4 regions of the Micromonospora sp. WMMD1128 genome follow, and region 1 is predicted to be linked to each of the others. Evidence: riboswitches for the same ligand, from Rfam matches in the RefSeq annotation. Region 1 holds a riboswitch; each other region holds the start of a gene.

Region 1 (7,343 bases):
TGGCGACCGCCGCACGCGTTGCTGCGCGCGTTGCGCCCCAGCATCCGCTGGATGCTCTTCGGCGACCGCTGCGACCCGGCGGACATCCGGCTGGTCACCTCCGCGGTGGCGCGCGCCACGCTGCGCTCGATCGGCGGGTTCCGCGCCTCGATCGGCGCCCAGCACCGACTGGACACGCTCGCCGCGCTCGGCGGACTGCCGGCCGCCGCGCTGGTCGGTGACCGGGACCGGCTCACCCCGCCGCCCTGCGCCGAGTCCATCGCGGCGGCGCTGCCCACCGCGGAGTTGACCGTCTGCCCCGGCGCCGGTCACATGCTGATGATGGAGCGCCCGGACGAGGTGAACGCCGCCGTCGCTAGCGTGCTGCGCCGGGTGCTCGCCGGCCCGGCCGCGCCGGGCGCCCGGTCGGCCGCGCCGGCCGTAGCCCGTCGGCGACGCCGGGCGGCCGGTCGCCGGGTGGCGGCCTGACCCGCGGCCGGGAACAGGTAACCGCCTGACCGGCGTACGGGCGGCCGGGAAACGGGTGGGAACAGCCGGATAACGGGCAACCGGCACCGGCGTGTGCCGGTCAGCGGCATGGCCCCGACGTCCGGCTTGCCGGCGGCCCGTACCCTCATTCAGCCCGTTGCGCCGTCCGACCACAGGAGCACCGCGTTGACCGACCAGACCACGCTGGACCGGGAGATCGCCGCCGAGCAGCGGCACCTCGACCGGGTGTACGCCCGGCTGGCCGAACTGCGCCGGTCCGCGGCCGACGCCGAGCGGGAGGGCTACCGGATGGCGCGGGTCGGCACCTTCGGCGCGCTTGTCGAGCGGGACGCGATGGTCTTCCACGCCGCGCAGCGCCGGCACGTGCTCGACGCCGAGCACGAGGGGCTGGTCTTCGGCCGGCTGGACCTGCGCACCGGGCAGGTGCTGCACGTGGGGCGGCTCGGCGTACGCGCCGACGACGCCGAGACGCTCGTGGTGGACTGGCGGGCCCCCGCCGCCGCCGCGTTCTACCAGGCCACCCCGGCCGAGCCGCGTGGTGTGGTGCGCCGGCGCACGATCCAGTCGGCGGCCGAGAAGGTGACCCGGATCGAGGACGACCTGCTGGATCCGGAGGCCGCCCCGGCGGACATGGCGGTGGTCGGGGACGGCGCGCTGCTGGCCACGCTGTCCCGGGCCACCGGCCGGGGCATGCGGGACATCGTCGCCACCATCCAGCGGGAGCAGGACGAGGCGATCCGCTCCCCCGGCAACGGTGTCACGATCGTCTCCGGCGGCCCGGGGACCGGCAAGACGGCGGTGGCGCTGCACCGGGCCGCGTACCTGCTCTATTCCGATCGTGCCCGCTATGCCGGCGGCGGCATCCTGGTGGTCGGCCCGTCGGGTGTGTTCGTCGAGTACATCGCCTCGGTGCTGCCCTCGCTCGGCGAGGAGACCGCCACCCTGCACTCGCTCGGTTCGCTGTTCCCGGGGCTGTCGGCGACGCGGACCGACCCGCCGGAGGTGGCGGCCGTGAAGGGGTCGCTGCGGATGCGCCGGGTGCTGGAACGGGCGGCCCGGGACGCGGTGCCGGACTCCCCGGCCGAGCTGCGCCTGCTCTACCGCGGTGAGTTGCTGCGGTTGGAGCGGCAGGCGTTGGATGCGGTGCGGGACCGGACGCTGACCCGGGGCGCGCGCCGCAACGAGGTGCGCCGGGCGGCGTTCGACGCGGTGCTCGCCGCGCTCTACGCGCAGGCCCGCACGCTGCGGGTGGGCCGGCTGCCGGAGCAGCCCGCGTTCGAGGACGAGATCATCGAACGGCCGGAGTTCCGCGACTTCCTGCGGGCCTGGTGGCCCCGGCTGCACCCGCGCCACGTGCTGGGTTGGCTGGCCCGGCCCGAGCGGCTGCGCCGGTACGCCGGCGGGATCCTCTCCTCGGCCGAGATCCGGCTGCTCACCGACGCCTACCTGACGCTCGCCGACGAGGGCCCGACGGTCGCCGACGTCGCCCTGCTCGACGAGTTGGACGCGCTGCTGGGCAAGCCGGTGCAGCGGGCCCGGCCGAAGCGCGACCCGTACCAGCTCGCCGGCGGCGTGCGCGAGCTGAGCACGTACGCCGATCGGCAGCGCGCCGCCCGCGCGGCGGCCCGGGAGCGCCCGGCGGACTACCGCGAGTACGCCCACGTGGTGGTGGACGAGTCGCAGGACGTCTCACCGATGCAGTGGCGGATGGTGGGGCGGCGCGGCCGGCTGGCGTCCTGGACGGTGGTCGGCGACCCGGCGCAGACCGCCTGGACGGGTGACCCGCAGGAGCTGGACCGGGCCCGGGACCAGGCGTTGGGGCGGCGGCGCCGGCACCGCTACGAGCTGACCACCAACTACCGCAACTCGGCGGAGATCTTCGCGGTGGCGGCGGCGGAGATCCGCCGGCTGTACCCGGACCTGACGCTTCCCGACGCGGTGCGCTCGACGGGTGTGCCGCCGGTCCAGCGCGCCGTGGCCGCGGCCGAGCTGCCCGCGGCCACGGTCGAGGCGGCCGAGGCGCTGCTGGCCGAGGTCGAGGGCACGGTCGGCGTGATCACGCCGGTGCCGCGCCGGGACGAGGTGGCCGGCTGGCTGGGCCAGCTCGGCGCCGGCCGGCTCCAGGTGGTGACCAGCCTCCAGGCCAAGGGCATGGAGTACGACGGGGTGGTGCTCGTCGCGCCGGGCGAGATCCGGGCCGACCCCGGTTCGGGGGTACGCACGCTCTATGTCGCGCTCTCCCGGGCCACCCAGCGGCTGACCACGCTCGACCCGGTGGGCTGACCCACCTCACTTGCACACATAGCGATGTGAGCATAGATTGGTTCCGGCCGAGCTATGGGGCGGAGGGTGTGCGCGTGGGTGCAGGTCATGACCACAGCGGCGCGGTGACCAACGCGGCGCAGCGCCACGCCGGCCGGCTCTGGGCGGCGTTCGCGCTGCTCACCGTGCTGATGCTGGTCGAGGCGGTGGCCGCCTTCACGACCGGCTCGCTCGCGCTGCTCTCCGACGCCGGGCACATGTTCACCGACGTGCTCGGCATCGGCATGGCGCTCGCCGCGATCACCGCCACCCGGCGTGCCCGGACCGACCCGCAGCGCACATTCGGGCTCTACCGGCTCGAGGTGCTCGCCGCGCTCGCGAACGCGGTGCTGCTCGGCGCCGTCGCGGTCTACGTCCTGGTCGAGGCGGTACGCCGGTTCGGCGAGCCGCCCGAGGTGCTCGCCGGGCCGATGCTCGTGGTGGCCGTGCTCGGGCTGCTGGCCAACATCGCCGCCTTCGCGCTGCTGCGAGCCGGCGCACAGGAGAGCATCAACCTGCGCGGGGCATACCTGGAGGTGCTGGGCGACCTGCTGGGCTCGCTCGGGGTGATCGGCGCGGCGATCGTCATCGCGTTCACCGACTGGTGGTGGGCCGACCCGGTGGTCGCGGTGGCGATCGGCCTGTTCATCCTGCCGCGCACCTGGCGGCTCGGCCGGGCCGCGGTACGCATCCTGGTGCAGGCCGCGCCGGAGCACCTCCAGGTGACCGCGGTGCACGACCGGCTGGCCGCCGTGCCCGGCGTGGCGGAGGTGCACGACCTGCACGTGTGGACACTCACCTCGGGGATGGACGTCGCCTCGGCGCACCTGACCACCGACCCGCGCGCCGAGGTCGCCACCGTGCTCGCCGCCGCCCGGGCCGCGCTGCACGAGGACTTCTCGATCGATCACGCCACGTTGCAGATCGAACCCGGAGCGTCCGCCGGCGGCTGCGGCCCGACCGAGTGGTAATTAGAACAAACTTAAATCTGGGTGGCTATTGTTGACAATTGCCGGTTTTGCCCGGTATTCGGCTCCGGCTGGTGGAGCCGGGTCCGGGCCGCGCCGGTAGGCTCGATCGCGGCCAACCCACGGGCGTCACTCCGGCGCCGGTGGAGCGGCCATCGCCTAATCGCCCGTGGGGCGAGCCGGGGAACCACGTACGTGGGGTGCATCCGCGTCAGCGGTAGGGATCTTCCGTCCCGAACCCGTCAGCTAACCCGGTCGGCGGTTGACGGAAGGACACGTGAATGCCCACAGTGGCACCTGTACGACGGACGGCCGCCCGGTTGGCGGCCCTGCTCGTCGCGACGCTGGCCCTCGGCGTCGCGACCGTGCCGGTCTCCCCCGCCACGGCGGCGCCGACCGGCCGGCTCGCCGCCGCACCCGGCGACGACGACGAGGGCGGCACACCGACCCTGCGCGCCCAGCTCGACGCCGCGAGCAAGGGCTGGCTGGAGGCCAAGGCCGCGCTGAACAACTCGGTCAACCGGCAGAAACAGCTCAACGACCGGCTCACCACGATCGGCGCGGAACTGACCGAACGCGACGCCAAGGTCGGCGAGATCGCCGGGGTGGCGTACCGCACCGGCCGGATGGGCACCGCCGCGGCGCTGCTCGCCAGCAACAGCCCGGAAGGTTTCATGGACCGGGCCGCGGCCCTGGAGACCGTCGCCGCGCACGAGGACCGGACCCTGCGCGAGCTGATCGCCACCCGGGACGAGGCGGTCCGCACCCGCGCCGCGCTCACCGTCGAGATCAGCGAGCAGCGCAAGCAGGTCGCGGTGATGGCCAAGCGCAAGGAGCAGGCCGAACGGGCGTTGGAGGTGGCCAACCGCAAGCCGCCGGCGAGCGCCGGCAGCAGTGGCGGCGGCAGCAGCGCCCGAGGCTCGTCCTCGGCCAACGCGAAGCCGGCCAAGCGCAACTCCGACGGCTCGTGGCCGGCGGAGTCGTGCAGCGTCAACGACCCGACGCCGGCCAGCGGCTGCATCACCCCGCGCACGCTGCACGCGCTGCAACAGGCCAAGGCGGCCGGCTTCACCAGGTACGTCTCCTGCCACCGACCCAGCGGCTCGGGTGAACACCCGAAGGGGCGGGCCTGCGACTTCGCGGCCCAGAAGAACGGCTTCGGCGGCGTCGCCAGCGGCGGCGACAAGACGTACGGCAACAACCTGTCCGCGTACTTCATCCGCAACGCCGACCGGCTCGCCGTGCTCTACGTGATCTGGTTCAAGGAGATCTGGCTGCCCAGCAGCGGCTGGAAGTCCTACAGCGGGGGCAACGGCGACCCGTCCAGCGACCACACCAACCACGTGCACCTGTCGGTCTACTGAGCACTACGCTCCCCGACGTACACCGGGTGTCGCCGCGTGGCCCACGACGTGGGCCACGCGGCGGTCGACGATCGACGCATGGGACGACTCTCCCCCGCCGGCCGTAAGGCGCTGCTCACCGCGCACCTGGTCACCTCGCTGGGCTGGCTCGGCACCGACCTGGGGCTGCTCGCGCTCGGCGTGGCCGGGCTGCGCGGCGCCGACCCGGAGGTGGTGTACCCGGCGGCGGCACTGCTCGCCACCTGGCTGTTCGCGCCGCTGAGCGTGGCGGTCTGGTTGGTCGGCACCGCCAGCGCGCTGCTCACCCCGTGGGGTCTGCTGCGCTGGCGCTGGGTGCTGGTGAAGTTCGCGCTCACCACCGTGATGCTCGGCCTGGTGCTGCTCCTGCTCACTCCCCGGATCCGGCACCTCGGCGCGCTCGCCGGGGCCGCCGACACCCACCTGCGGGTGGATCTGGTGGTGCCGCCGGCCGTCTCGACCACGCTGCTCCTGGTCGCCACCGTGCTGTCCACGTACAAGCCGTGGGGTCGGCTGCGCCGCAGCGGCTGAGTCGCCACGTCAGGCCGGTCGACCCTCCAGGGTCGCGCCGAGACGGGCGGCGAGACCCAGGTGGGCGGCCCGGGCCTGCCGGAACGCGTAGCCGAACAGCGGTGCCGGTGCGGTGAGGGTGATCTCCACGTCGATCCGCACCACGCCGTCGGTCTCGTCGCGCATCCGGGTGTGGTTGCGCACCGTCGTCGCCGGCTGTTGCCGGGCCACGGTGACCACCTCGTCCTCGTTGGCGATCAACACGTCCGCCTGGTAGGTCACCGGGAAGTGCAGCGGGCCGAGCTCCAACCGGTCGGTGATCGCGTAGCTCGCCAGCGCGCCCGGCCGGGGCGGCAACTGCCGGACCCGGACGATCAACGGATGCAGCTCGCCCTGCCGGCTCAGGTCGCCGAGCAGGGCCACCGCGTCCGCCCGGCTGCACCGGGCCTGCACGGTGTAGCTGAAGCTGTCGCTGCTCTGCAACCCGCCCCCCTCGCCGTCATGGGTCCGGACGATCGTCCCGTACCGGGGCCGGGCTGGCAACGGGTCGAAGGTCCCCGACCGGCGAGGGCCGAGTGGAGTCAACGCGACGCGCCGACGTGGGGTGGGCCGGTGACGGTCAGGCGCCGGGGAGCACCTCGGGCGCCTCGTCGGCGAACCAGGGCTCGGGCGCGCCGAAGAGGCCCAGCAGGCCGGTCACCCAGAGCTGCCGGTGCACGAACCGGCTCGGCTCGGTGACCACGAGCTTGACGCCGCTGACCTCGCACGTCTGGAAGCCGGCGACCATGGCGCTGATGCCGACGGAGTCGATGAACGTGACGAGCCGCATGTTGAGCTCGATCCGTGCGGGGCGGCCCTTGGCCAGCACCTCGGCGATCGACTCCCGCACCTCGTATGCGGTGTCGACATCGATCTCCCCACGGGGCGCGATCTGGACAACCCCACCCGGACGCATCGACTTCACGATCGACAGGCTCACGCGAGCACCTCCACTCGCCCCTTCGGGCGCCTCATCAGTACGCGGGCCGCGACCGAGAGTATTCCTCCAACGGCCCCGGTCGCCACCCCCGGGGATGAGCAATTTGCGGACTGGGCACACCTGGGCGAACCCAATCCGGACTTACGGGTTCCGATTTCCCCTTCGACGCGGACCGCGATCGGCCGAACGACAGGTCCGAGTCGGCCGATCCGCTGACCCAGGGTAGCGGGCGCAGGCACGTCGCGACCAACACCCGCCCGCTCGGCGCGTTCACCCGCTTCGTCCCGTTCCGCCCCCGCTTCCCACCTCCCGGTACCCGCCGTCCGCATCTCGGGAGCCCGGAGATCTTGGTACGGAATCGCCCCTCCGGGGGCGGCTTAATACCAAGATCCAGCCGCGTGGGGTTTGGCGGAGGGCTTCCCGGGGCACTGCGCGTGGGAGTGAACCGTGACGCGCCGGATGAACGCCGGAGTCCGAAGTGGCCGTCGGGCTTCGGCACCCGAGGAGGTAGAACGATGTTCGGATCCAGCCTGATGGACCGCCGCAGCAAGCCCGAGCGGGTCGCCGACCAGGCGTGGCAGCACCTGCTCACTGCCGTCGGCGCCGCCGGTGACAGCGTGCGGGACGCCGCCCTCTCCGCCCGCCGCAACTCCTCCGGCCTGGCCGACGACGCCACCGACCTGGTCGGCTCCGCCGCCGACGAGGCACGCCGCC
Region 2 (7,343 bases), 1.6 Mb from region 1:
CTGGGCCGCAACGGCGCCGACGGCAACGGCGGCTACTGGCCGATCCGGGTCGGCCTGAACGACCAGAACGCCTACTACGACGGTTCCCAGGTCCAGATCGGCAAGAACACCGCCGGCCAGTGGATCGGCTCGCTCGACGTGGTGGCCCACGAGATCGGCCACGGCATCGACGACCACACCCCGGGCGGTATCTCCCGCGGCGGCACCCAGGAGTTCGTGGCGGACACGTTCGGCGCGGCCACCGAGTGGTTCGCCAACGAGCCGTCCAGCTACGACGCGCCGGACTTCCTGGTCGGCGAAAAGATCAACCTGGTCGGCTCCGGCCCGATCCGCAACATGTACAACCCGTCGGCGCTGGGCGACCCGAACTGCTACTCCAGCAGCGTGCCCTCCGGCGAGGTGCACGCCTCCGCCGGACCGGGCAACCACTGGTTCTACCTGCTGGCCAACGGCAACAGCCCGACCAACGGGCAGCCCAGCAGCTCGACCTGCAACGGCGGCAGCGTGACCGGCCTGGGCATCCAGAAGGCCATCAAGATCATGTATAACGCGATGCTGCTGAAGACCTCGTCCTCGTCGTACCTGAAGTACCGCACCTGGACGCTGCAGGCGGCGAAGAACCTCTACCCGAGCGGCTGCACCGAGTTCAACACGGTCAAGGCCGCCTGGGACGCGGTGAGCGTGCCGGCGCAGTCGGGCGACCCGACCTGCTCCGGCGGCGGCACGCCGTCCCCGACCGCCACCTCCACCCCGCCGTCGGGCGGCTGCTCCGGCAACAAGCTCGCCAATCCCGGCTTCGAGTCGGGCAGCGCGAACTGGAGCGCCACGTCCGGCGTCATCACCACCGACAGCGGCCAGGCCTCCCACAGCGGCTCGTACAAGGCGTGGCTCGACGGCTACGGCTCCTCGCACACCGACACGCTCAGCCAGTCGGTGACCATCCCGTCCGGGTGCCGGGCGACGCTGAGCTTCTGGCTGCACATCGACAGCGCGGAGTCGACCAGCACCACCGCCTACGACAAGCTGACCGTCAAGGCCGGCAGCACCACGCTCGCCACCTACTCCAACCTGAACAAGGCCACCGGCTACGTGCAGCGGTCCTTCGACGTCTCGTCGCTGGCCGGCACCACGGCGACCATCTCGTTCAGCGGCGTGGAGGACGCCTCGCTCCAGACGTCCTTCGTCGTCGACGACACCGCGGTCACGCTGAGCTGACCGCGACGCGGAACGGCCGGTCGTCGTCCTCCTCGACGGCCGGCCGTTCCGTATCCCCGGCTCCCGGCTCCCGGCTCCCGGCTCCCGGCTCCCGGCTCCCGGCTCCCGGCTCCCGGCTCCCGGCTCCCGGCTCCCGGCTTCGAGATCTTGGTACGAAACGGCCCCTATGGGGGCACTTTCCTACCAAGATCTCTGCCGTTCCCGCTATTCGGAAGGTCAATCCCAGTAAGCAGACCAGGGAAGGCGCGTTCGCCGACGCCGGCGCTTTGCCGGAGCACCGGGCGAGCAGTCGGACGCGGCGCGGCCGGTGCCGCATGGGCCGGCCGGGTGGACGGACCTGGTCAGGCGGGGCGGGCGGCGCGGGACGCGACGGCGCGGTCTCGCCGGATGCGCGCGGCCACCTCGTGCATCGCGCGGCTGAACAGCTCCGCCTGGTCGGGCAGGCCGCCGAGCCGGGCGGCGAGCGCGTCGGTGTCCGCCCGGGCCGAGGCGCTGACCTGCGCGTCCAACTCGGTCAGCGCGGCGTTGACGGCGACGACGAGGTGTCCGCAGAGGACGTCAAGCGGCTCGTCGGCCAGCGCCGGGTCGACGGCGACGGAGTCCAACCGGCCACCCTGGACGGCGACCGCGCGCACCCGGCCGCCGGCCGCCGTGCCCTCGGCCCGGAGCAGCTCGCCCGGCTCGCCGTCGGCGTGCACGGTGGCCCGGGACCGCATCGCGGCCAGCGCCTGCTGGGTGCGGGTCAGCAGCTCGTCGAGGCTCGCGGCGGCCGAGAACGCATCGTTGGTCATATCCGCGCTTTCTTCACGTCCTAGCCAAGCCTCGTGACCATAGCAACCGTCGACGTCGGAACCTCGTCACCCGCCGTACCGGACCGGCCGCCGACGCCGCACGCAGGACGTACGCCGGCCGTTCCCGGCGTGTCGCGCGACGGCGAACGCCCGGCCGGACGGCCCGGCCGGGCGTTCGCATCGCTCGTGGGCGCGACGCGGTCCCCAGGATCGCGACGCGACACGACTCAGGATCAGCGCAGGCGCAGCCGCTGACCCGGGAAGATCAGGCCGGGGTCCGCGCCGACCACGGCCCGGTTATCCGCGTACAGCGCACGCCAGCCCCCGTCGACGTGCTGGGTCGCGGCGATCTCGGAGAGGGTGTCCCCGGGCCGCACCAGGTAGGTGCCCGCGACCGGCGCGCTGCTGGAGCGCTTCGGCGCGGACGCCTTCTTCGGCGCCGACGCCCTCTGCGAGGAGGTGGCCTTCTTCGCGGACGTGGTCGAGCCGGACTCCTTGGCGGCGTACTTCTTCGTCGACCCGCCCTTCTTGCCGCAGACCGGCCAGGCGCCGATGCCCTGCCCGCGCAGGACCTTCTCGGCGACGGCGATCTGCTCGGAGCGGCTGGCCAGGTCGGCCCGGTCGGCGTACTTCTGGCCGCCGTAGCCGTTCCAGGTGCTCCGGGAGAACTGGAGCCCGCCGTAGTAGCCGTTGCCGGTGTTGATGTGCCAGTTGCCGCCCGACTCGCACTGCGCGACGGCGTCCCAGTTCACGCTCGCGGCGCTGGCCGGCGCGGCCGGCCCGAGCAGTGCCGCGGCGCCGGTGGCGGCGCCGGCGACGATCGCGCCGACAGCGGTCCGGCGGGCCGTGGCGCGGTGGACCACGCTCCGGCGGTGCCGGGCTGAGTATGCAGTTGACATGTGGATTCCTCCACGCCGACGAGGTGAGCTGTCGGGTTCGGGCCGAGGAGCCCGGCCGCCGGTGGCGGCTTCACCCCGAGGTGACGTGCACCGTGGAACCTGTGGGTCCCCCGCTCCCGCCCGAGTTTCGGTTCCGCCGGGCCGGCGGCGGGATTAGGCGTTACCGGCCCGTGGTGTCCGCGTCTGCGAACGGAACCGACGCTAGGGACGAATATCCGCGATTGCCCACTTCTTGTGACGTTCTTCACCCAGCCGGGCGATCGGGCCAGGCGAGCGCGGTGGGGGCGGAATCGGTCGCGCCGCACGGGATCGGTGCCGGGTACACGGCCGTCCGGCCCGACGACGGAGCTACCGTGGGCGGGACCGGGCAAGATCACGCGAGGAGCGGGGCGGATGACCGAACACGGACACGAGCTGACCTTCGGCGGCTTCCTCACCCCCGCCGCCGGGCACCCCGAGCAGGTGGTGGCGCTGGCGACGCTCTGCGAGCAGGCCGGGCTGGACCTGGTCACGTTCCAGGACCACCCGTACCAGCCCGGCTTCCTGGACACGTGGACGCTGATGTCGTACGTGGCCGCCGCCACCGACCGGATCGGCCTGGCCGGCAACGTGCTCAACCTGCCGCTGCGTCAGCCGGTGGTGCTGGCCCGCAGCGTGGCCAGCCTGGACCTGCTCACCGGTGGCCGGATCGAACTCGGGCTGGGCGCGGGCGCGTTCTGGGACGCCATCGAGGCGACCGGCGGCCGGCGGCTCTCCCCCGGCGCGGCGGTCGACGCGCTCGACGAGGCGATCACCGTGATCCGCGAGGTCTGGGACACCGGCCGGCGCGGCATGATCCGGGTGGCCGGCGAGCACTACCGCGTGGTCGGCGCGAAACGCGGGCCGGCCCCGGCGCACCCGGTGGGCATCTGGGTCGGCGCGTACAAGCCGCGCATGCTGCGGCTGGTGGGGCGCGCCGCAGACGGCTGGCTGCCGTCGCTGGCGTACCTGCCGAAAGGGCCGGACGACCTGCCGGCGCTCAACACGCTCGTCGACGACGGCGCGCGGGCCGCAGGCCGGGACCCGGGCGCGATCCGCCGGATGCTCAACGTCACCGGCACGTTCGCCCGCTCGTCCACCGGCTTCCTCGCCGGCCCGCCGGAACAGTGGGTGGAGGAGCTGGCCGGGCTGACGCTGGAACACGGCATCACCACCTTCATCCTCGGCAGCGACGAGCCGCGCGCGATCCAACTCTTCGCCCAGGAGGTGGCGCCGGCCGTCCGGGAGCTGGTCGCCGCCGAGCGCACCACGCCGGGCAGCGGCGCCCGCGCGGTCGCCGAGGAGCAGGCCGCCACCGGCTTCCCGACCGCGCTCGCGGTCACCCCCACCCCGGATCCGGGGGTACGCCTGAGCGCGCGCCGCCTCTGGGACGAGGCGGACCGGCCGAGCGCCCCACCGGCGCCGGCCGGACACGTCTACCCGGCCCGTGCGCAGGCCGCCGGGCAGCACCTGGTGGACGTGCACGACCACCTGCGCCAGGAGCTGGCCCAGGTGCGTGACCTGCTGGCACAGGTCACGCGTGGCACGGTCTCGCCGGGCGGGGCGCGGGCCGCGTTGAACGAGATGACGATGCGGCAGAACAACTGGACGCTCGGCGCGTACTGCGCCGCGTACTGCACGGTGGTGACCCAGCACCACGGCCTGGAGGACGCCTCGATCTTCCCGCACCTGCGCCGCTCCGACGCGGGCCTGGCACCGGTGCTGGACCGCCTCGAGGAGGAACACGTGGTGATCCACGGGGTGGTGGAGAGCGTCGACCGGGCGTTGGTGGAGCTGATCGGCTCGCCCGGCGACTTCACCGCGTTGCAGGAGGCGGTGGACCTGCTCACCGACACGCTGCTGTCGCACCTGTCGTACGAGGAGCACCAGATCGTCGAGCCGCTGGCCCGCCACGGCTTCTTCCCCGGCCAGCTATGAAGGCGGGGGCCCCGCTTAACGCCTGCGGTATAGGAAGGGGCCCCGCTTAACAGTTCTGATCCACCTCCCCCGGCTCGCCCGGCAGAGGTGTTAACCGGGGCCCCTTCCTATCGCGTAGGCGATAAAAAGGGGCCCCGCCTTGCACCTACAGGTTGCGGGCGAGACGGTCGGCGAGGACGCGGGTGAAGCGGGCCGGGTCGGTCAGCTCGCCTCCCTCGGCCAGCAGCGCCATGCCGTACAGCAGCTCGGCGGTCTCGGTCAGCGCGGCGCTGTCGCCGCCCTCGCCGTGGGCCTTGCGCAGCCCGGTGACGAGCGGGTGGGTCGGGTTCAGCTCCAGGATCCGCTTGACCCGCGGCACCTCCTGCCCCATCGCCCGGTACATCTTCTCCAGCGTCGGCGTCATGTCGTGCGCGTCGCCCACCACGCAGGCCGGTGACGTGGTCAGCCGGGTGGACAGGCGGACCTCCTTGACGCTGTCGGCGAGCGCGCCGCCGAGGAAGGTGAGCAGGTCGGCGTACTCCTGCCGTTCGGCCTCGGCCTTCTCCTTCTCCTCCTCGGTCTCCAGGTCGACCTGGCCCTTGGCCACCGAGCGCAGCGTCTTGCCGTCGTACGCGCCGACCCGCTCGACCCACACCTCGTCCACCGGGTCGGTGAGGATCAGCACCTCGTAGCCCTTGGCCCGGAACGCCTCCAGGTGCGGCGAGTTCTCGATGGTGGCCCGGTTGTCGCCGGTGGCGTAGTAGATCTCGGTCTGCCCGTCCTTCATCCGCTCGACGTAGTCGCGCAGCGTGGTCGGCTCGGCCGGGTCGTGGGTGGAGGCGGCGCGGACCAGGTCCAGCAGCGCGTCGGTGTTGTCCGGATCCTCCAGCAGACCTTCCTTGACCACCGGCCCGAACTCGGTCCAGAACGTGCGGTACGACTCGGCCGACATGTCCTTGAGCGTGCCGAGCACCTTCTTGACCAGCCGCCGGCGCACCGCGCGGATCTGCCGGTCCTGCTGGAGGATCTCCCGGGAGATGTTCAGCGACAGGTCGTGCGCGTCCACCACGCCCTTGACGAAGCGCAGGTAGTTGGGGATCAGCGCCTCGCAGTCGTCCATGATGAACACGCGCTTGACGTAGAGCTGCACGCCGCGGCGGCCCTGCGGGGAGAACAGGTCGAGCGGGGCGTGCGAGGGCAGGAAGAGCAGCGCCTCGTACTCGAAGGTGCCCTCGCCGCGCATGTGGATGGTTTCGAGGGGGTCGGCCCAGTCGTGCGCGACGTGCCGGTAGAACTCCTTGTACTCGGCCTCGTCGACCTCGTCCCGCGAGCGCGCCCAGAGCGCCTTCATCGAGTTGAGCGTCTGCTCCTCGCGGGTGGTCTCGCCGTCCTCGCCGGGCTTCTCCACGGTCATTCGGATCGGCCAGGAGATGAAGTCGGAGTAGCGCTTGACGATCTCCCGGATCGTCCACTCGGCGGTGTAGTCGTGCAGGTTGTCCTCGGCGTCGACGGGCTTGAGGTGCAGGGTGACCGAGGTGCCCTGCGGCGCGTCCCCGACCTCCTCGATCGAGTAGGTGCCTTCGCCGCTGGACTCCCACCGGGTGGCGGTGGTCTGCCCGGCGCGGCGGGTCAGCAGGGTCACCTTGTCGGCGACCATGAAGGTGGCGTAGAAGCCGACGCCGAACTGGCCGATCAGCTCCTGGGACGCGGTGGCGTCCTGCGACTCGCGGAGCTTGCGCAGCAGTTCGGCGGTGCCGGACTTGGCGATGGTGCCGATCAGCGCGACGACCTCGTCGCGGGACATGCCGATGCCGTTGTCCCGGACGGTGAGCGTGCGGGCGTCCCGGTCGACGTCGAGGGAGATGTGCAGGTCGGACGTGTCGGCCGACAGCTCCTTGTCGACGAGCGACTCCAGCCGCAGCTTGTCCAGCGCGTCGGACGCGTTGGAGATCAGTTCACGCAGGAAGACGTCCTTGTTCGAGTAGATCGAGTGCACCATCAGCTGCAACAGCTGACGTGCCTCGGCTTGGAACTCCAACGTCTCGACCCGGTCGCTCACACCGGCTCCCTTCCTCTCGTGGCGGGCCTACGGCGGAAAGGATACGAGGGGTGACGGCGACGGCACGCACCGGCCGGCGTACCCATGCGACGAACACTGGTACAACCAGTTGACGGGTTGATGTGTTCGGGGCCACACTGCTGGCCATGGCCTTCGTCCCCGCGCCCCGCGCCTCGGTCTCCGACCACGTCTTCGGCCAACTCCGCGACGCGATCGTCGCCGGTCGCCACCAGCCGGACGAGACACTGCCCGGCGAGCGCGAGCTGGCCGCCGCGTTCGCGGTCAACCGGCACGCGGTCCGGGAGGCGCTGCGCCGGTTGCAACAGCTCGGCCTGGTCCGGGTCAGTCAGGGCGGCGCCACCCGGGTGCTCGACTGGCGGGTGCACGCCGGGCTCGACCTGGCGCTGGCGCTGGCGCGCTCCGGCGACGTACTCCCGGTCGAGA
Region 3 (7,343 bases), 2.3 Mb from region 1:
GTCGGCTGCTCCGACTCCCGACTCGCCGCCGAGATCATCTTCGACCGTGGGCTCGGCGACCTCTTCGTGGTACGCACCGCCGGGCACACCGCCGGTCCCGAGGTGCTCGGCAGCGTGGAGTACGCGGTCACCGTGCTCGGCACGCCGCTCGTGGTGGTGCTCGGTCACGACTCGTGCGGCGCGGTTCAGGCGGCCCGGGAGGCGGTCCGCACCGGCGCCGCCCCGGCCGGACACCTCGGCGCGGTGGTGGACGCCGTCTCGCCCAGCCTGCTCCGGGCCGCCCGGCAGGGGGTCGAGGATCTCGACGGCATCATCGACGTCCACATCGCGCAGACCGTGGAGGCCCTGCTGGCCCGGTCGACGGTCCTCGCCGGGCGGGTGGCGGGCGGGGCGTGCGCGGTGGTCGGCATGTCCTACCGGCTCAGCGGCGGCGAGGTGCGGACGGTGGCGCAGTCACCGGCTCCGCTGCCCGCGCCGGCCGCGCCGGCGGATCCGGCGCTCGCCGGCTGACCGCACCGGACAGACGGAAGGGGCCGCCCGCGGGCGGCCCCTTCGCGCGCGTGTGTGTGGCGTCAGAGCAGCGACATGTGCACGTGGTCGGTGTGGTTGGACGGCCCGCTGTAGGAACTCCAACCGGTCGCCGGGAACCAGATCTGCCGGTTCCAGATCACGTAGTAGATGCCCAGCCGGTCGGCGTTGCGGATGAGGAACGCGGCCACCTCGTTGCCGTACCTGCGGGTGTCGTTGTTGTGCCACGGCGAGAAGCCACTCTTCTGCAGCGACCAGTCGCAGGCCTTGCCCTTGGGGTGCTCCCACGGCCCGCCGGGGCGGTAACAGCCCACGAAACGGTTGAAGCCGGCCCGCTTGACCTCCTTGTAGGCGTGCAGCGTGCGCGGCGTGACGCAGCCGGAGGTGGTCGGGTCGTTCTCGCTGCACGACTCCGACTTCCACCCGCCGTCGGCGGTGCGGCCGGGGCCGACCTTGGCGACCGGCGACGTGGCCGAGACCAGACCACCGGTGAAGCCCAGCCCGCCGACGAGCTTCAGCGCCTTCTGCGCCTCGGTCCGCTCCCGGGCCATCGCGTTCGTCTGCTTCTCCTGCTCGCGCACCTCGGCGTCGATGGCCAGCTTGGCCTGGGCGGCGCGGTTCTTGGCGGCGTTGATGGCGGTGAGCCGTTGCGCGTTGAAGAGGTTGAGTTCGTCCAGAGCGTTGGCACGCCTGACGAACGAGTCGGGCGAGTCGCTCTCCAGCAGCATCGCCATCGCGCCCATCCGACCGGTCCGATAGGACTGTGCCGCGATCTGGTTGACCTGCGGGCTGAGCGCCTCCAACTCGGCCTCCGCCGCGCTCACCTCGGCGGCCAGCAGCTTCTGGCGTTTCTGCGAGGTGGTCAGCTTCGTCTTGGCCTGGAGGTACGCCCGGTTGGCGGAGTCGATCGCCTCGGTGATGAGCGGCGGGTCGTCGTCCTCCGCGTGCCCGGAGGGGCTGGGCGCGGCGGCGTGCGGGGCGGCTGTCGCCGGGGTCGGCCCGGCCAGCACGGCGCACGAGGCGAGCACGGCCACCACGGGTGTGAGCCAGCGGCGCAGGGGTGCCGTCACAGTGTTCCCTTCCGTCGGCCGCCGACCGGGTTAGCTGACGGGTTCGGGACGGAAGTGGCCCCTACCGCTCGCGCGGATTCACCCCATGTACCTGGTTCCCCGGCTCGCCCGGAGGCGATTGGGCGGCGGTACCGCAGGCACCGGTGCGTGCCTTCGGCGGTGACCGGCAGCGAGGTTACCCGACACCCCGACCGGGGATCTACGTCCGGAAGCCGACCAATCGCGAGAATTCGACATTGCCCAGCGTGACCAGCATCGCGTTTGATTCCGGCCGTCACGCTGCGGAGTGTCACCATGCGGCCTGCGTACTCCTCGGGTCGCCGGGCCAACGTTCGGCGGGCGCCCCGCCGAGCGCCTCAAGCGCCTCGTCCCGCTCCCGCGGCGACCGCGGGGCGGGCGGCGCCGGGTCGTCGTCCGGCCCGCGCCGCCCGGCGGTGGTGACGACCGCGGCGAGGGCGGTGGTCAGAGGTACGGCGGCGATCAGGCCGATGGTGGCCACCGCGCTTCGGACGATCTCCTGGGCCAGGAACTCACTGGTGAGGATCTCGTTCACCGGGCGGGAGTCGGCGACCAGCAGGAGCAGCAGCGGCAGTGAGGCGCCCGCGTAGGCCAGCACGATGGTGTTGACCGTGGACGCGATGTGCGCCCGGCCGACCCGGGTGGCCGCCCGGTAGAGCGCCCGCCGGGACAGCCCCGGGTTGGCGCGCGCCAACTCGGTGACGGTTGCCGCCTGGGTGACCGTGACGTCGTCGAGCACGCCGAGTGAGCCGATGATGATGCCGGCCAGCAGCAGCCCGTGCAGGTCGACGTCGCCCTGGAACATCGACAGCGTGGTGGCGTCCTCGCTGCCGAAGCCGGTCAGGTGGGTGGCGGCCGTGGCGAGCGTGCCGAGCGCCCCGGTGACCACCAGGCTGCCGAGCGTGCCGAGCACCGCCACCGACGTCTGCGCGCTGATCCCGTGCGTCAGGTAGAGCACCACGAACATGATCAGGGCGGCGCCGACGATCGCCACCGGCAGCGGGGACCGGCCGGCGCCGATCCCGGGCAGCACGAAGCCGAGCAGGATGGCGAAGCTCGCCACCAGGCCACCCAGCGCGGCCAGCCCGCGCCACCTGCCGAACGCCACGATCGCGGCGGCGAAGAGCGCCACCAGCCACACCAGCGGCGTGCCGCGCTGGTGCTCGGCGATGTGGTAGGTCGTCGCCGCCGGATCGGCCGGGTCGGTCAGCTCGACCAGGATCACCTCGTCACCGACCTCGACCCGGGGCGCGCCCGGCCCGGCGGGGATCGGCGTCTCGACCTCCCGGCCGGCGTCCGGGCCCTGTTCCGCGGCGACGGTCACGGTGCCGCACCGCCCGGCGGCGCCCGCCGGCTCCTCCGGGGTCGGCGGGCAGGGCTCGGTCACCACCCGGGTCACCGTGCCGTGGTGACGCGGCACGTTCGCGCCGCCCGTCGGCTCCGGTCCGTGCCGGGGCCACAGCGCCAGCGCCGCGACCACGGTGAGCACGAACAGCGGCACCACGGTCGCGACGAGGATTCGGCGTACGCGCGGCGGCGCGGGGACGGTACGGCCGTGGTCGGCGCCCACGGGCCCGTCAGCCGCGCTTCATGAGACGGCCCACGGCAGCCATCATCTCGGTCGCCATCTCGTCGGCCCGGCCCTCGGCGGCGCCCTCGTGCATGCAGTGCCGGGCGTGGCCGTCGAGCAGGCCCAGGGCGACCTTGTCCAGCGCGGCCTGGACGGCCGAGATCTGGGTCAGCACGTCGATGCAGTAGCGGTCGTCCTCGACCATCTTCTCGACGCCCCGGACCTGGCCCTCGACGCGCCGGAGCCGGGCGAGGAGCTGGTCCTTGCTGGCGGTGTAGCCCCGGGTCGGGGTGGGCGGCGTGGTCATGCGCCGAGGATAGCGTACCCCTCGGGGGTATGCTAACGTTCGACTCCTACCCCTGGGGGGTATCGGATCGGAGGGCGAGATGGACACCACCTACCAGGTCAACGGCATGACCTGCGGCCACTGCGTCAACGCGGTGAGCGCCGAGCTGACCGCGCTGCCGGGCGTCACCGACGTCCAGGTGGACCTGGCCACCGGCCGGGTCACCGTCACCAGTCAGAGCCCGCTTGACGCGGACGCCGTACGCGCCGCCGTGGACGAGGCCGGCTACGACCTCGCCGGGGCCTGACGGGTCCACGGACCCGCGCAACCGAGGAGGCACCGATGACCGCCACGGGAAAGGCGCTGCCCACCGCGCCGAACCAGATCGAACTCGCCATCGGCGGGATGACCTGCGCGTCCTGCGCCGCCCGGATCGAGAAGAAGCTCAACCGGATGGACGGCGTCGAGGCCACGGTGAACTACGCCACCGAGAAGGCCACCGTCCGGTACGCCGACGAGGTCGCCCCGGCCGACCTGATCGCGACCGTGGAGAAGACCGGTTACACGGCCGTGGTGCCGCCGCCGCCCGCGCCGGCTCGCGAGACCGTGGCCGGTGAGCCGGCGGACGAGCTGCGCGGCCCGCGTACCCGACTGTGGGTCTCCGCCGTGCTGACCCTGCCGGTGATCGTGCTGGCCATGGTCCCGGCCTGGCAGTTCGACTACTGGCAGTGGCTCTCGCTGACGCTTGCCGCGCCGGTGGTGGTCTGGGGTGGGCTGCCGTTCCACCGGGCCGCGCTCGTCAACCTGCGGCACGGCGCGGCGACCATGGACACCCTGGTCTCGCTCGGCACGCTCGCCGCGTTCGGGTGGTCGCTCTGGGCGCTCTTCCTCGGCGACGCCGGCATGCCGGGGATGACCCACCCGTTCCGGTTCGACATCACCCGGAGCGACGGCGCCGGCAACATCTATCTGGAGGCCGCCGCCGGGGTGACCGTCTTCATCCTGGCCGGTCGATACTTCGAGGCCCGCGCCAAGCGCACCGCCGGCTCCGCCCTGCGGGCCCTGCTCCAACTGGGCGCCAAGGACGTGGCGGTACGACGCGGCGGGCAGGAGGTCCGGCTCCCGGTCGACCAGCTCGTGGTCGGCGACCGGTTCGTGGTGCGCCCCGGGGAGAAGATCGCCACCGACGGCGTGGTCGAGGAGGGCACCTCGGCGGTCGACGCCAGCATGCTCACCGGTGAGTCGGTACCGGTCGAGGTGGGCCCCGGCGACACGGTGGTCGGCGCCACGATCAACGCGGGCGGCCGGCTCGTCGTTCGGGCCACCCGGATCGGCGGGGACACCCAGCTCGCCCAGATGGCCCGGCTGGTGGAGCAGGCCCAGACCGGCAAGGCCGCGGTGCAGCGGCTCGCCGACCGGATCTCCGGCGTCTTCGTGCCGATCGTGATCGCCCTGGCCGCCGGCACGCTCGGCTGGTGGCTCGCCACCGGCGCCGGGCCGACCGCCGCGTTCACCGCCGCCGTGGCCGTCCTGATCATCGCCTGTCCGTGCGCGCTCGGCCTGGCCACCCCGACCGCGCTGCTGGTCGGCACCGGGCGCGGCGCGCAGCTCGGCGTGCTGATCAAGGGGCCGGAGGTGCTGGAGTCCACCCGGCGGGTCGACACCGTGGTGCTGGACAAGACCGGCACCGTCACCACCGGCCGGATGGCGCTGGCCGAGGTGCGGCCCGCCACCGGCGAGGACGCCGCCGAGCTGCTCCGGCTGGCCGGCGCGCTGGAGGCGGCCTCGGAGCACCCGATCGCCCGGGCGGTCGCCGAGGCGGCGGCCCAGGCCGGACCGTCGGTCGCGGTCGACTTCGCCAACGTCGAAGGGCTCGGGGTGACCGGCACCGTCGACGGGCGGAGCGTGGTGGTCGGGCGGAACCGACTGCTGCGGGAGCGCGGTCTCGACGTACCCGAGGAGGTGTCGCGGGCCGCGACCGGCGCGGAGGCCGCCGGCCGCACGGCGGTCCTGGCCGGCTGGGACGGGCGGGCCCGCGGGGTGCTCGCGGTGGCCGACGCGGTGAAACCGACCAGCCGGGCGGCGGTCGACCGGCTGCGCGGTCTGGGGCTCACCCCGGTGCTGCTCACCGGCGACAACGCCACCGTGGCCGCCACCGTGGCCGCCGAGGTGGGCATCGACGAGGTGATCGCGGAGGTGCTGCCCGCCGACAAGGTGGCGGTGGTCGAGCGGCTCCAGCGCGAGGGTCGGGTGGTGGCCATGGTCGGCGACGGGATCAACGACGCCGCCGCGCTGGCCCGGGCCGACCTCGGCCTGGCCATGGGCACCGGCACCGACGTGGCGATCGAGGCCGCCGACCTGACCCTCGTCCGGGGCGACCTGCGGGCCGCGGCGGACGCCATCCGGCTCTCCCGGCGCACGCTCGCGATCATCAAGGGCAATCTGTTCTGGGCGTTCGCCTACAACGTGGCGGCGCTGCCGCTGGCCGCCGCCGGGCTGCTCAACCCGATGCTGGCGGGTGCGGCGATGGCCTTCTCATCGGTCTTCGTGGTGGCGAACAGCCTGCGGCTGCGGCGGTTCCGCCCGATCGGGTGACGTTGGATTGGGCCGGCGGCCGTCGGGGTAATCAGTTGTCGTCACGCAACTGCTGAGTTGGAGGTTCCCATGGGTCTCGACGACAAGATCGACAACACGTCCCAGGACACCGCGGGCAAGGTCAAGGAGGGCGTCGGCCGGGTCACCGACAACGAGCGCCTCGAGGCCGAGGGCCGCAACGACCAGGCCGGCGCCAAGCTCAAGCAGGCCGGCGAGAAGATCAAGGACGCCTTCAAGAGCTGACGTACGCCTCGCACCACCACCGGGCCGGCCTTCGGGCCGGCCCGGCGTGCTGTCCAGGACCATCCACGGTCGCTCACCCGGGGCCACCCCGGCTCGCGTTCGGTGCATAAGATGCGAAGCGACCTCGATTCCGGCAGGAGCTGTGCGATGGCCCAACCCGCCGACCCGTCCGGCCTCGGCCGGGTCCTGTCCGAGACCATGGCCGCGTTGCAGCGGCACAACGCCGCCGACGCCGGTGCGCCGCCCGCGCCACCGGAAGGCGTCGGTGAGGCCGCCGACGGCCTGATCCGGGTCACCGCCGGCCTGCCCGGCCGGCTCACCGCCGTGGCCCTGGATCCACGGGTCATGCGCATGCCGAGCGAAACCCTGGCCGAGGAGATCGAGGCGGCGGTCAACGCCGCGCTCACCGACCTCCAGGAACAGGCCACCGCCGCCGTCCCCGGCCAGGTTGACCTGGGCTCCCTGGGCGAGCAGCTACGCCGGATCCAGGAGGACGCCGGCCGCCAGTTCAACGCGTTCACCGACGCGCTCGTCGAGGCGCAGGACCGGCTCTCCAAGCGGGACGGTCGCTGATGCCGGTCGAGGTCGACCCCGACGCGCTCGGCGCATCCGGGCAGGCGCTGGGCGGTGCGGCGACCCGGTTCGGTCAGGCGCTCACCGCGTTCCGGGCCGAGCTGGCCGGATTCGGTCGCCCCTGGGGCTCCGACGACATCGGCTCGCTGATCGGGGCCGCGCACGACGAGGTCTCCGCGTTCGCCTTCGAATGCTTCGACACCGCGCTCGACGAGATCTCCGCAGCCGGCATCGATCTCGGTGACATGGCCGCGCGTTACGCCGAGGTCGAAGCCAGGATCACGCAGGGCTTCGACGGTCTGCGCCGGTCACTGGGAGGCTGACGATGGGCTTGGAGCTGCCCGGCGAGCTGCGGTCGCTGCTCGGCGTCCTGGGCTACACCTGGCCGGAGGCGGACGAGGTCAAGCTCTTCGAGATGGGCAACGCCTGGATCCGGTTCTCCGGCACCCTCTCCGGCGTG
Region 4 (7,343 bases), 3.0 Mb from region 1:
TTCCCGGTCACCCGCTCCTTCGAGTTCTGGATGGGCGCCGCCGCCGCCGAGCTGATGCGCCGCAACCGCTGGCGCGGCCCGAACCTGACGGTGGCGAGCGCGCTCTTCGTGACCACCTGGGTGGTCGCCGCGCTGTGGATCCGGGCCGAGTTCTGGGCGGCGCTGCTCGCCGTGGCGTACCTGCTGGTCATCACCGCCGCGGCGGACGCCGACGTGCGGGGCCGGCGGACCCCGTGGCGGTCCCGCCCGATGGTCTGGCTCGGCGAGGTCTCGTTCGCGTTCTACCTCGTGCACGTGCTGGTCATGGTGACCATCCTGCGGCTCACCGGCGACTGGGGCACCGGGCTGCCCGGGTGGCGGGGCCCGCTCGCGGTGCTCGGCTTCCTGCTGCTCACCCTGGCGCTCGCCGCCGCCCTGCACCGTTGGGTGGAGGTGCCGATGATGCGCCTCCTCGGCCCGTCGCGCCGGGCCCGCGCCGCCACCGCCCCGGCCGTGCCCGCACCCCGGCCGGCCGCCGACGACGCCGACCGCCCGATCGAGTACGCCGAGTCGCGCCGACCCGACTGACCGGTCCACGCTGATCGGTGGCGTTGCGACACGCCGGGTGACGGTGCGTGGTGGTGGGATCGCGGGTAATTTGTACCCGTGCTTCCGATCGCGCTCACCTGTCCCGTGTGGTGGGTGGCGCGCTGGGCCGCACGCATGCTTGCCAGCCTGGCCGTGGTCGTCGCCTTCTCGTTCGGCGCCGCCACGCTGCCGGCTGCCGCTTCGTTGCCGGCGCCGGGCGGCTCGGTTGGCCCGGTCGCCGGCTCGACGTTCCGCGCCGACGCCGGCTCGACGTTCCGCGGCGATGCCGGCTCGACGTTCCGCGGCGATGCCGGCTCGACGTTCCGCGGCGATGCCGGCTCGCGGGTGGCGCACGACGCCGCCACCGAGCGGCAGACCGTCGCCACCGGCGTCCCGGAGCCTGAGCCGGAGGGCGACGCCGTCCGCCCCGCCGGTCGGCACCCGGTCCCGGCGGGTCCGCCGCCGGCACCGGCCGGCCCGCGGGCCCCGCCCGCGCACTGACCCGCCGCGGGCCCGCCCCCGCCGCCCACCCGAACCTCACCCGCACCCGCCCTCGGCGGCCCGGCCGCGTCCGGATCCCGGTCGCGCCCCCCCGCCCCGACCGGCCGTGCGGAATTCCCCGTCACCGTCTCCCGTGAGGTGCCCGCCGATGTCACAGACCGTTCTCCTCAACTTCCTCACCGCGGTCCCCGAGGCCGCCGCCATCTGGTCGGCCCTGACCGTGCTCGCCCTCGTCCTGCTCACCGTCCTGGTCGCCCGCCCCGAACGAGACGCCGTGACCGAGGCCGAACCCGACCCGGCAGACGTCGAGGCACTGCACCGGGCCGACCTGACCCGGTACGCCGACGAGGTGGCGGTGGCCGCCGCCGGAGCCGCCCAGACCGCCAGGCGTCGCCGCGAGCGGTGGCTGGCCGCCCAGGACGAGGCGGAGCGCGCCTGGGCGGCGTACGACGAGGCGGACTCGGCCGCCCGCCGCCTGGCCGGCACCGCCGCCCTGCCCGAACCACATACGCCTCGCACCCCGTCCGAGTACGCGGCGCGGGAACGCTGGCTCCGTCACGCCGCGATGGCGGCGCACTGGCGGGGCGACCTGACCGCCCGCCAGCTCGCCGACGTGCTGGCCGGCCGCAACGGGTGGGACCCCTGCCACCACCCGGCGACGCAGGAGATCGTGCTGGCCCGGACGGTCCGTGACGGCCGCCGAGCCGCCTGGGAGACGGCCGCCGAGCGGGAACGGCTGGCGTGGCGGGACACCGAACTGGCCGCCGAGTCGGCCCGGACGCTCGCCGCCGAGGCGTACGCCGCCGCGACGGCGCTTCGGCCCGCGCCGGCGTTCCGGGCCGCGCCGGCGACCCGTGTCCCGGTGCCCGCCCCGGTGCGCAGCGCCCGCTGGCGTCCGGCCCGCGTCGGCTGAGCGGCGGTGTGGGGTCGGGCGGCGGTCCCGGGTCGGGCGGCGGTCCCGGGTCGAGTGGCTGCCTCGGCTCAGTGGCTGCCTCGGCTGAGTGGCTGCCTCGGCTGAGTGGCTGCCTCGGCTGAGTGGCTGCCTCGGCCGAATCGTTACCGAACGCGGTGAGCCGGGTCACCGGCCCGGTGTGCCGTCCGAGCCGATGTCCTGCTTCGCGGCCGGAGTCCGTTTTTCCTCCCGCCGGACGTCCGGTTTCCGCCGGCCGGCGTCGTCGAAGCCCCTTGTCCCATTGAGTCACGTCAGTGATCGGCTGCACCGAAATTGTAGTCGCCAAGCACGTTTCCGCAGGTGGGAGCGCTTGGCATGTGTCGTACCCATCGGTAGTGTCGGCGCGTCCGGTGCGGTTGTCGATCGCCGATGGCGTCGCCGTGCCGACCCGCCTAATCGTGCATACGAACCGGGGACCCACAGCAACACCGGGGTGAATCCGCGGAGCCCACGGCCCGCGGTAGGGCGTACTTCCCGCCCGAATCCGTCAGCTAACCCGGTCGGCGGCCACGGAAGGAGCTACCTCCTCGTGTCAACCAACCCCCGATCGTCCCCCCGCCTCCACGGCCTGCGGGGGCCGGCGCGCGCCTGAGGCGACGCGTACCCGACCCCTGATCCGCCCGGCGTCCCGGGCCATCACCCGCGGCCGTCCAGCCCGTCAGCGCGCGTGAGTCCCTCCGCGCGTAGGGCCGGCGTGTGCCGCCCACCCCCGTGGAGGAATCCGTGAAGCACCACCTGAAGCGTCAACTGCGGCGGCTCGCGACCGAGCGCCCGTACCAGATCATCGCCGGTTCGGCGGCGGCCCTCGTGCTGGCCGGTGGCGCCGGCGCCACCCTGACCGCCACCGACGGCGCCCCGGCTCAGCGGGACACCGCCGCCGTGGCGGACCTCGGCTCCCGCCTCAACGACGCCGCGACCCGGAGCGAGGCCAGGGTCGCCGTCCCGTCGCCCAGCGCCTCGCCGAGCGCGTCGCCCAAGCCCTCTCCCACGGCCTCGCCCGTGGCGAAGGTCGCGGCCAAGTCCGCCGACCCGGACACCACGCCGAAGGCCAAGCCGAAGCCACCGTCGAGCAAGGTGCTCGACTACGACTACCAGGCCCAGACCACCTACTACTACTGCGGTCCGGCCGCCGTGCGGAACGCGCTCAGCGCCGCCGGCATCGAGCGCAGCCAGGACACGCTGGCCGTCGCGCTCGGCACCACCGAGATGGGCACCAACTCGGCCGAGGACACCACCCGGGTGCTCAACCAGCAGGTCAAGGGCGACCCGTACCGGACCCGCATGATCGCCGGCGCAGCCACCCCCGGCCAGGTCGACCGGCTCCGGGCCGACGTCGTCAACGCGGTCAGCAACGGCCGGGCGGTCGTCTCGAACATCGTCGGCGACGCCACCGACACGAACGGCGGCTGGCACTCGTTCCCGGGCGGCCACTATGTCGCCGTGATCGGCTACAAGAACGACGGCCGGACGGTACGCATCGCCGACTCGGCCGACCCGTCGCTGCCGTCGTACTGGGTCGCCACGGCCGACCTGGCGAACTGGATGGCCACGCGAGGTTACTCCGCCTGACCTTTTCGGGTACGCGTGAAGGCCGGCACCCCGTTGTTGCGGGTGCCGGCCTTCAGCGTTGTTCGTCAGCTGTTCCAGTGCTTGGTGACGAGGTCGGTGGCCTGGTTCTCCCACTGGGCGTAGGCGTCGGGGTAGGCGCTCACCTGGACGGTCTGGGCGGCCTCGGTCAGGGGCATGTCCTGCCAGCCGTCGACCTGCTTCAAGCCCTTGAGGAAGGCCAGGGTGGAGTATTCGGGGTCGGTGATCTGCTCGGGGGTGCCCCAGCCGGAGGAGGGGCGCTGCTGGAACAGGCCGAGGGAGTCGTGGTCGTTGGTGTCGCCGAGGTGGCCCAGGTTCTCCAGCTTGGATTCCTGGAGGCTGGTGGCGATGGAGATGACCGCCGCCCGCTCGGGCAGGCCCGCCTTCTTCGTCGCGGCGATGATCGCCTTGACGTTGGCGGTCTGCTCGCCGTTGAGCGTGATCGTCGACTGCTTGCCCTCGGCCTGCGCCACGGCCGCGGCGGCGGCGGGCTTGGCGGCGGTGGTGTGGGTGGGGGTGTCGGCGTGAGCGGCGATCGGACCGGCGAACACACCACCGGTGAACGCCAGACCAGCGATACCCAGGACGCTCTTGCGCAGGATCGTGTTCATCAGGGGGCTCCATTCCGGGGGTCGACACACGCACCGTGGGAGGGTGGCGCGCGGGCGAGCACCGTCAGGCGCTCACAGCGTTTCGGGGGGATCCGACGTGGTCCGCGGGGCCAGGGCCGCATCGCGGGTGGGCCGGAGTGACTGTGTAACGACCGGCTGCCCACCGTCATTCCCGGGGGCCGGGTCGGCCGCGCCGCGACGGGCGCTGGCCTTGCTCGATCGTTCACCGGGTTACAACGCCCGCACCCCCGCGACGATTCCGCCGCCAGAGTGCCACCCACCACCCCCGAACCGGACACCCCACCCAACCGCAACACCCGACGACACATGGCAACCGGATTCCACACGCCGTCAACACCCCCAAGCCCACTAACGGGGAACGCCCACGGGTGCCTCAACACGCCCGAGACGTCCATAGCGTTCCACCCGCGCGCCGTTCAGGCGACGACTGGAACGCTATGGCCGTCTCAACGCGCCCGAGACGTCCATAGCGTTCCACCCACGCTCCACCCGCGCCACGACTGGAACGCTGTGGACGTCTCAGCGCGCCCGAGACGTCCATAGCGTTCCACCCACGCTCCACCCGCGCCACGACTGGAACGCTGTGGACGTCTCAGCGCGCCCGAGAGGGCCATAGCGTTCCACCCGCGCGCCGTTCAGGCGACGACTGGAACGCTACGGACGCCTCAGCACGCCCGAGACGGCCAAGCGTTCCACCCGCGCTCCGCCCCGGGCCACGAGTGGAGTGCGCGACCGTCGGACCGGAGTCGGTCATAGGTGCGCCCCGGCACCGGCGGGGTGACGCGCAGGGTGGGCGTCCAGCCGGCGTCGCCGCCGAGGCCCGGGCACGATGCGTCGCGCGCGCGTGACGTCGGTGTCCGCTCTCGCGCACCGTGTCCGTCCGGTGGCAGACTGCGCCGTATGGGCGATGCGAGGGGGACCCGTCACCTGGTGCTCCTACACGGCATGGGGGCCACCGGCGAGGTGTGGTTGCCGTGGGCGCCACTGCTGGAGCGTCACTGGCCAGGACGCTGGCTCGCCCCCGACCTGGCTGGACACGGCTGGTCGCCGCCGCTGCCCCCGAGGGCTGCCACAGGCGGGGCCGCCCTTGCGTCGGGAGACGCCGACGGGGTCGCGGCCGTGCCTGGTGTCGCCGCCGCGTCGGGAGGCGCCGATGGGGTCGCGACCGCGCTCGGTGTCGCCGCCGCGTCGGGAGACGCCGATGAGGTCGCTGCCGCGCCCGGGGCCGTCGATGAGGGCGCCACCGTGACCGGGTACTCCTTCGCGGCCCTGGCTCAGCGCGTCGTGGACGGGTTCGGGGCGGTCCGGCTCGGCCCGAACGACCGGCTGGTGCTGCTCGGGCACTCGCTCGGTGGCGTGGTGGCGCTGGCGCTGGCCGCGCGCCGGCGGGGCCTGCCGGTGGACGCGGTGGTCGGCCTCGGCATCAAGGTGGCCTGGTCGCCGGCCGAGCTGGCGAAGGCGGAGGAGTTGGCCGCCCGGCCGGTGACCTGGTTCGCCACCCGTGACGAGGCGGCCCGTCGTTACCTGCGGGTGTCCGGGCTCGCCGGGCTGTTCGCTCCGGACCATCCGGTGGTCGACGCGGGACTACGCCGGGGCGACGGGCGCTGGCGGTTGGCCATGGATCCGGCCGCGTTCGCGGTGGGGGCGCCTCGGCTGCCGGCCCTGCTCGCCGCCGTCGACGTGCCGGTGCTGCTGGCCCGGGGCGAGCGGGACCCGATGGTGACCGACGCGCAGCTCAAGGAGTTGGGCGTTCCGGTGGCCACGCTGCCGGGGCTGGGCCACAACGCGCACGTCGAGGATCCCGCGGCGGTGCTCGCGCTGCTCGACCCGTACCTCTAGGACCGGTTCGGGGGGACCGACCGGCCTACGGCGTGCGCGGCGCCGGGACGGCGAAGTCCGGCTCCAGCTCGCGCCGGGCGGCGGTGAGGAACGCCTCGGCGTAGCCGTCGGTGGGGAAGTCGCCCAGGTAGCGGGTCCGGGCGGCCCAGCGGTCGGCCGCCTTCGGGTCGGTGTCCAGCAGCGCGGTGAGCACCTCGTCCACGTTGGACATGTCGCGGCGCAGCACGTAGCCGGAGCCGGCGAGGGGGAACCGCTCGACGAAGTGTGCGCCGTCGGCGCCGGTGTCGGTGACCGCGTACGGCTTGCCGGAGTAGAGCCAGTCGGAGATGACCCCGGAGACGTCGGAGACAAGCGCGTCGGCGCGGTTGACGCACTCGGTGAGCGTCAGCTCCCGGGTGGCTGCCGCGCCCCACAGGTGCGGCCGGCCGGTCCTCGCCCGGTCGGCGGCGAGCAGTTCGGTGAGCCGGGCGAGCTGCCGGGCCGAGGCCGGGTTCCGGTCGGTGTAGGGGTGGGCGCGCAGGATCACCGCCGCCCCGCGGTCGAGCAGCCGGCGGATCAGCGTCTCGGCCACCGGCAGCGAGCAGTAGTTGGCGTCGGCGTGGTGCCCGGTCCAGGTCGGGGTGTAGAGGACGGTCGGGTGCGCCGACGCGGGCGCGTGCTCCCGGCGTACCTCGATCTCCTCGACCTGGGGGCGGCCGACCACGACGAACTTCTCGGCGGGGATCTCCACGCCGGCCCGGGCGTACCTGTCGATGGCCGCCTGCCCGGCTACGAAGATCTTGTCGAAGATCGCGGAGACCGGGTTGGCGCTCGGGGCCTTGTCGCTGTCGCCGTGGTGCAGTTGTACGTGGGTGAGCTGGTGGAACCGGATGCAGTGGGCGTTCTTCGCGCCGTGGTTGACGTAGAACGCCACCCGCAGGCTGGGCGCCAGGGCCTCGTCCAGGGCCTTCAGCGTGGGGCAGAGGACCACCGGGGCGCGGGTCGCGGCGGCCACGGTCGGCAGGAACTCCGGTTCGCGCAGCACCACCAGGAACGGCCGGCCGATCCGTTCCAGGTACGGCAGCCACATGGTCACCTGGTATTCGGAGCCGGGCGGGGCGGAGAAGTGCAGCACGAACTCCGGCTGGTGCCGGCGCAGCGCCCGGCCGATCGGGCCACCGCCGGCCGGCGGCCGGAACCGGCGGCGGGCGAGGTCGAGCGCGACGGCGGCGCAGCCGGCGCCGACGAGCAGCGTGGCGACGAGCGGGAGCCAGGCCGGCAGGGCG

Evidence for each region. A riboswitch is a leader RNA that binds a small molecule or an ion and turns the genes downstream of it on or off. The one in region 1 is predicted to bind cyclic di-AMP.
Region 2: linked by a shared signal. The riboswitch ahead of O7602_RS13030 (transglycosylase family protein) and the one ahead of O7602_RS06155 (hypothetical protein) in region 1 are both predicted to bind cyclic di-AMP.
Region 3: linked by a shared signal. The riboswitch ahead of O7602_RS26040 (hypothetical protein) and the one ahead of O7602_RS06155 (hypothetical protein) in region 1 are both predicted to bind cyclic di-AMP.
Region 4: linked by a shared signal. The riboswitch ahead of O7602_RS18800 (C39 family peptidase) and the one ahead of O7602_RS06155 (hypothetical protein) in region 1 are both predicted to bind cyclic di-AMP.

The regions. Positions count from the first base shown of each region.
Region 1 covers NZ_CP114902.1:1,259,056-1,266,398, reverse strand. The annotation lists gene O7602_RS06170 (alpha/beta hydrolase) at 1-468, shown strand, start outside; gene O7602_RS06165 (AAA family ATPase) at 655-2,772, shown strand; gene O7602_RS06160 (cation diffusion facilitator family transporter) at 2,847-3,761, shown strand; cyclic di-AMP (ydaO/yuaA leader) riboswitch at 3,905-4,035, shown strand; gene O7602_RS06155 (hypothetical protein) at 4,040-5,122, shown strand; gene O7602_RS06150 (hypothetical protein) at 5,201-5,671, shown strand; gene O7602_RS06145 (SRPBCC family protein) at 5,681-6,133, opposite strand; gene O7602_RS06140 (STAS domain-containing protein) at 6,270-6,629, opposite strand; gene O7602_RS06135 (hypothetical protein) at 7,145-7,343, shown strand, end outside.
Region 2 covers NZ_CP114902.1:2,845,148-2,852,490, reverse strand. The annotation lists gene O7602_RS13040 (M4 family metallopeptidase) at 1-1,215, shown strand, start outside; gene O7602_RS13035 (YbaB/EbfC family nucleoid-associated protein) at 1,557-2,006, opposite strand; gene O7602_RS13030 (transglycosylase family protein) at 2,240-2,905, opposite strand; cyclic di-AMP (ydaO/yuaA leader) riboswitch at 2,904-3,048, opposite strand; gene O7602_RS13025 (LLM class flavin-dependent oxidoreductase) at 3,299-4,861, shown strand; gene htpG (molecular chaperone HtpG) at 5,007-6,839, opposite strand; gene O7602_RS13015 (GntR family transcriptional regulator) at 7,046-7,343, shown strand, end outside.
Region 3 covers NZ_CP114902.1:5,807,398-5,814,740, reverse strand. The annotation lists gene O7602_RS26045 (carbonic anhydrase) at 1-510, shown strand, start outside; gene O7602_RS26040 (hypothetical protein) at 573-1,598, opposite strand; cyclic di-AMP (ydaO/yuaA leader) riboswitch at 1,602-1,733, opposite strand; gene O7602_RS26035 (YibE/F family protein) at 1,888-3,186, opposite strand; gene O7602_RS26030 (metal-sensitive transcriptional regulator) at 3,194-3,493, opposite strand; gene O7602_RS26025 (heavy-metal-associated domain-containing protein) at 3,573-3,779, shown strand; gene O7602_RS26020 (heavy metal translocating P-type ATPase) at 3,815-6,067, shown strand; gene O7602_RS26015 (CsbD family protein) at 6,137-6,310, shown strand; gene O7602_RS26010 (YbaB/EbfC family nucleoid-associated protein) at 6,458-6,883, shown strand; gene O7602_RS26005 (hypothetical protein) at 6,883-7,206, shown strand; gene O7602_RS26000 (hypothetical protein) at 7,209-7,343, shown strand, end outside.
Region 4 covers NZ_CP114902.1:4,216,043-4,223,385, reverse strand. The annotation lists gene O7602_RS18815 (acyltransferase) at 1-567, shown strand, start outside; gene O7602_RS18810 (hypothetical protein) at 646-1,068, shown strand; gene O7602_RS18805 (hypothetical protein) at 1,217-1,981, shown strand; cyclic di-AMP (ydaO/yuaA leader) riboswitch at 2,400-2,541, shown strand; gene O7602_RS18800 (C39 family peptidase) at 2,744-3,589, shown strand; gene O7602_RS18795 (hypothetical protein) at 3,655-4,218, opposite strand; gene O7602_RS18790 (alpha/beta fold hydrolase) at 5,140-6,078, shown strand; gene O7602_RS18785 (CDP-glycerol glycerophosphotransferase family protein) at 6,104-7,343, opposite strand, start outside.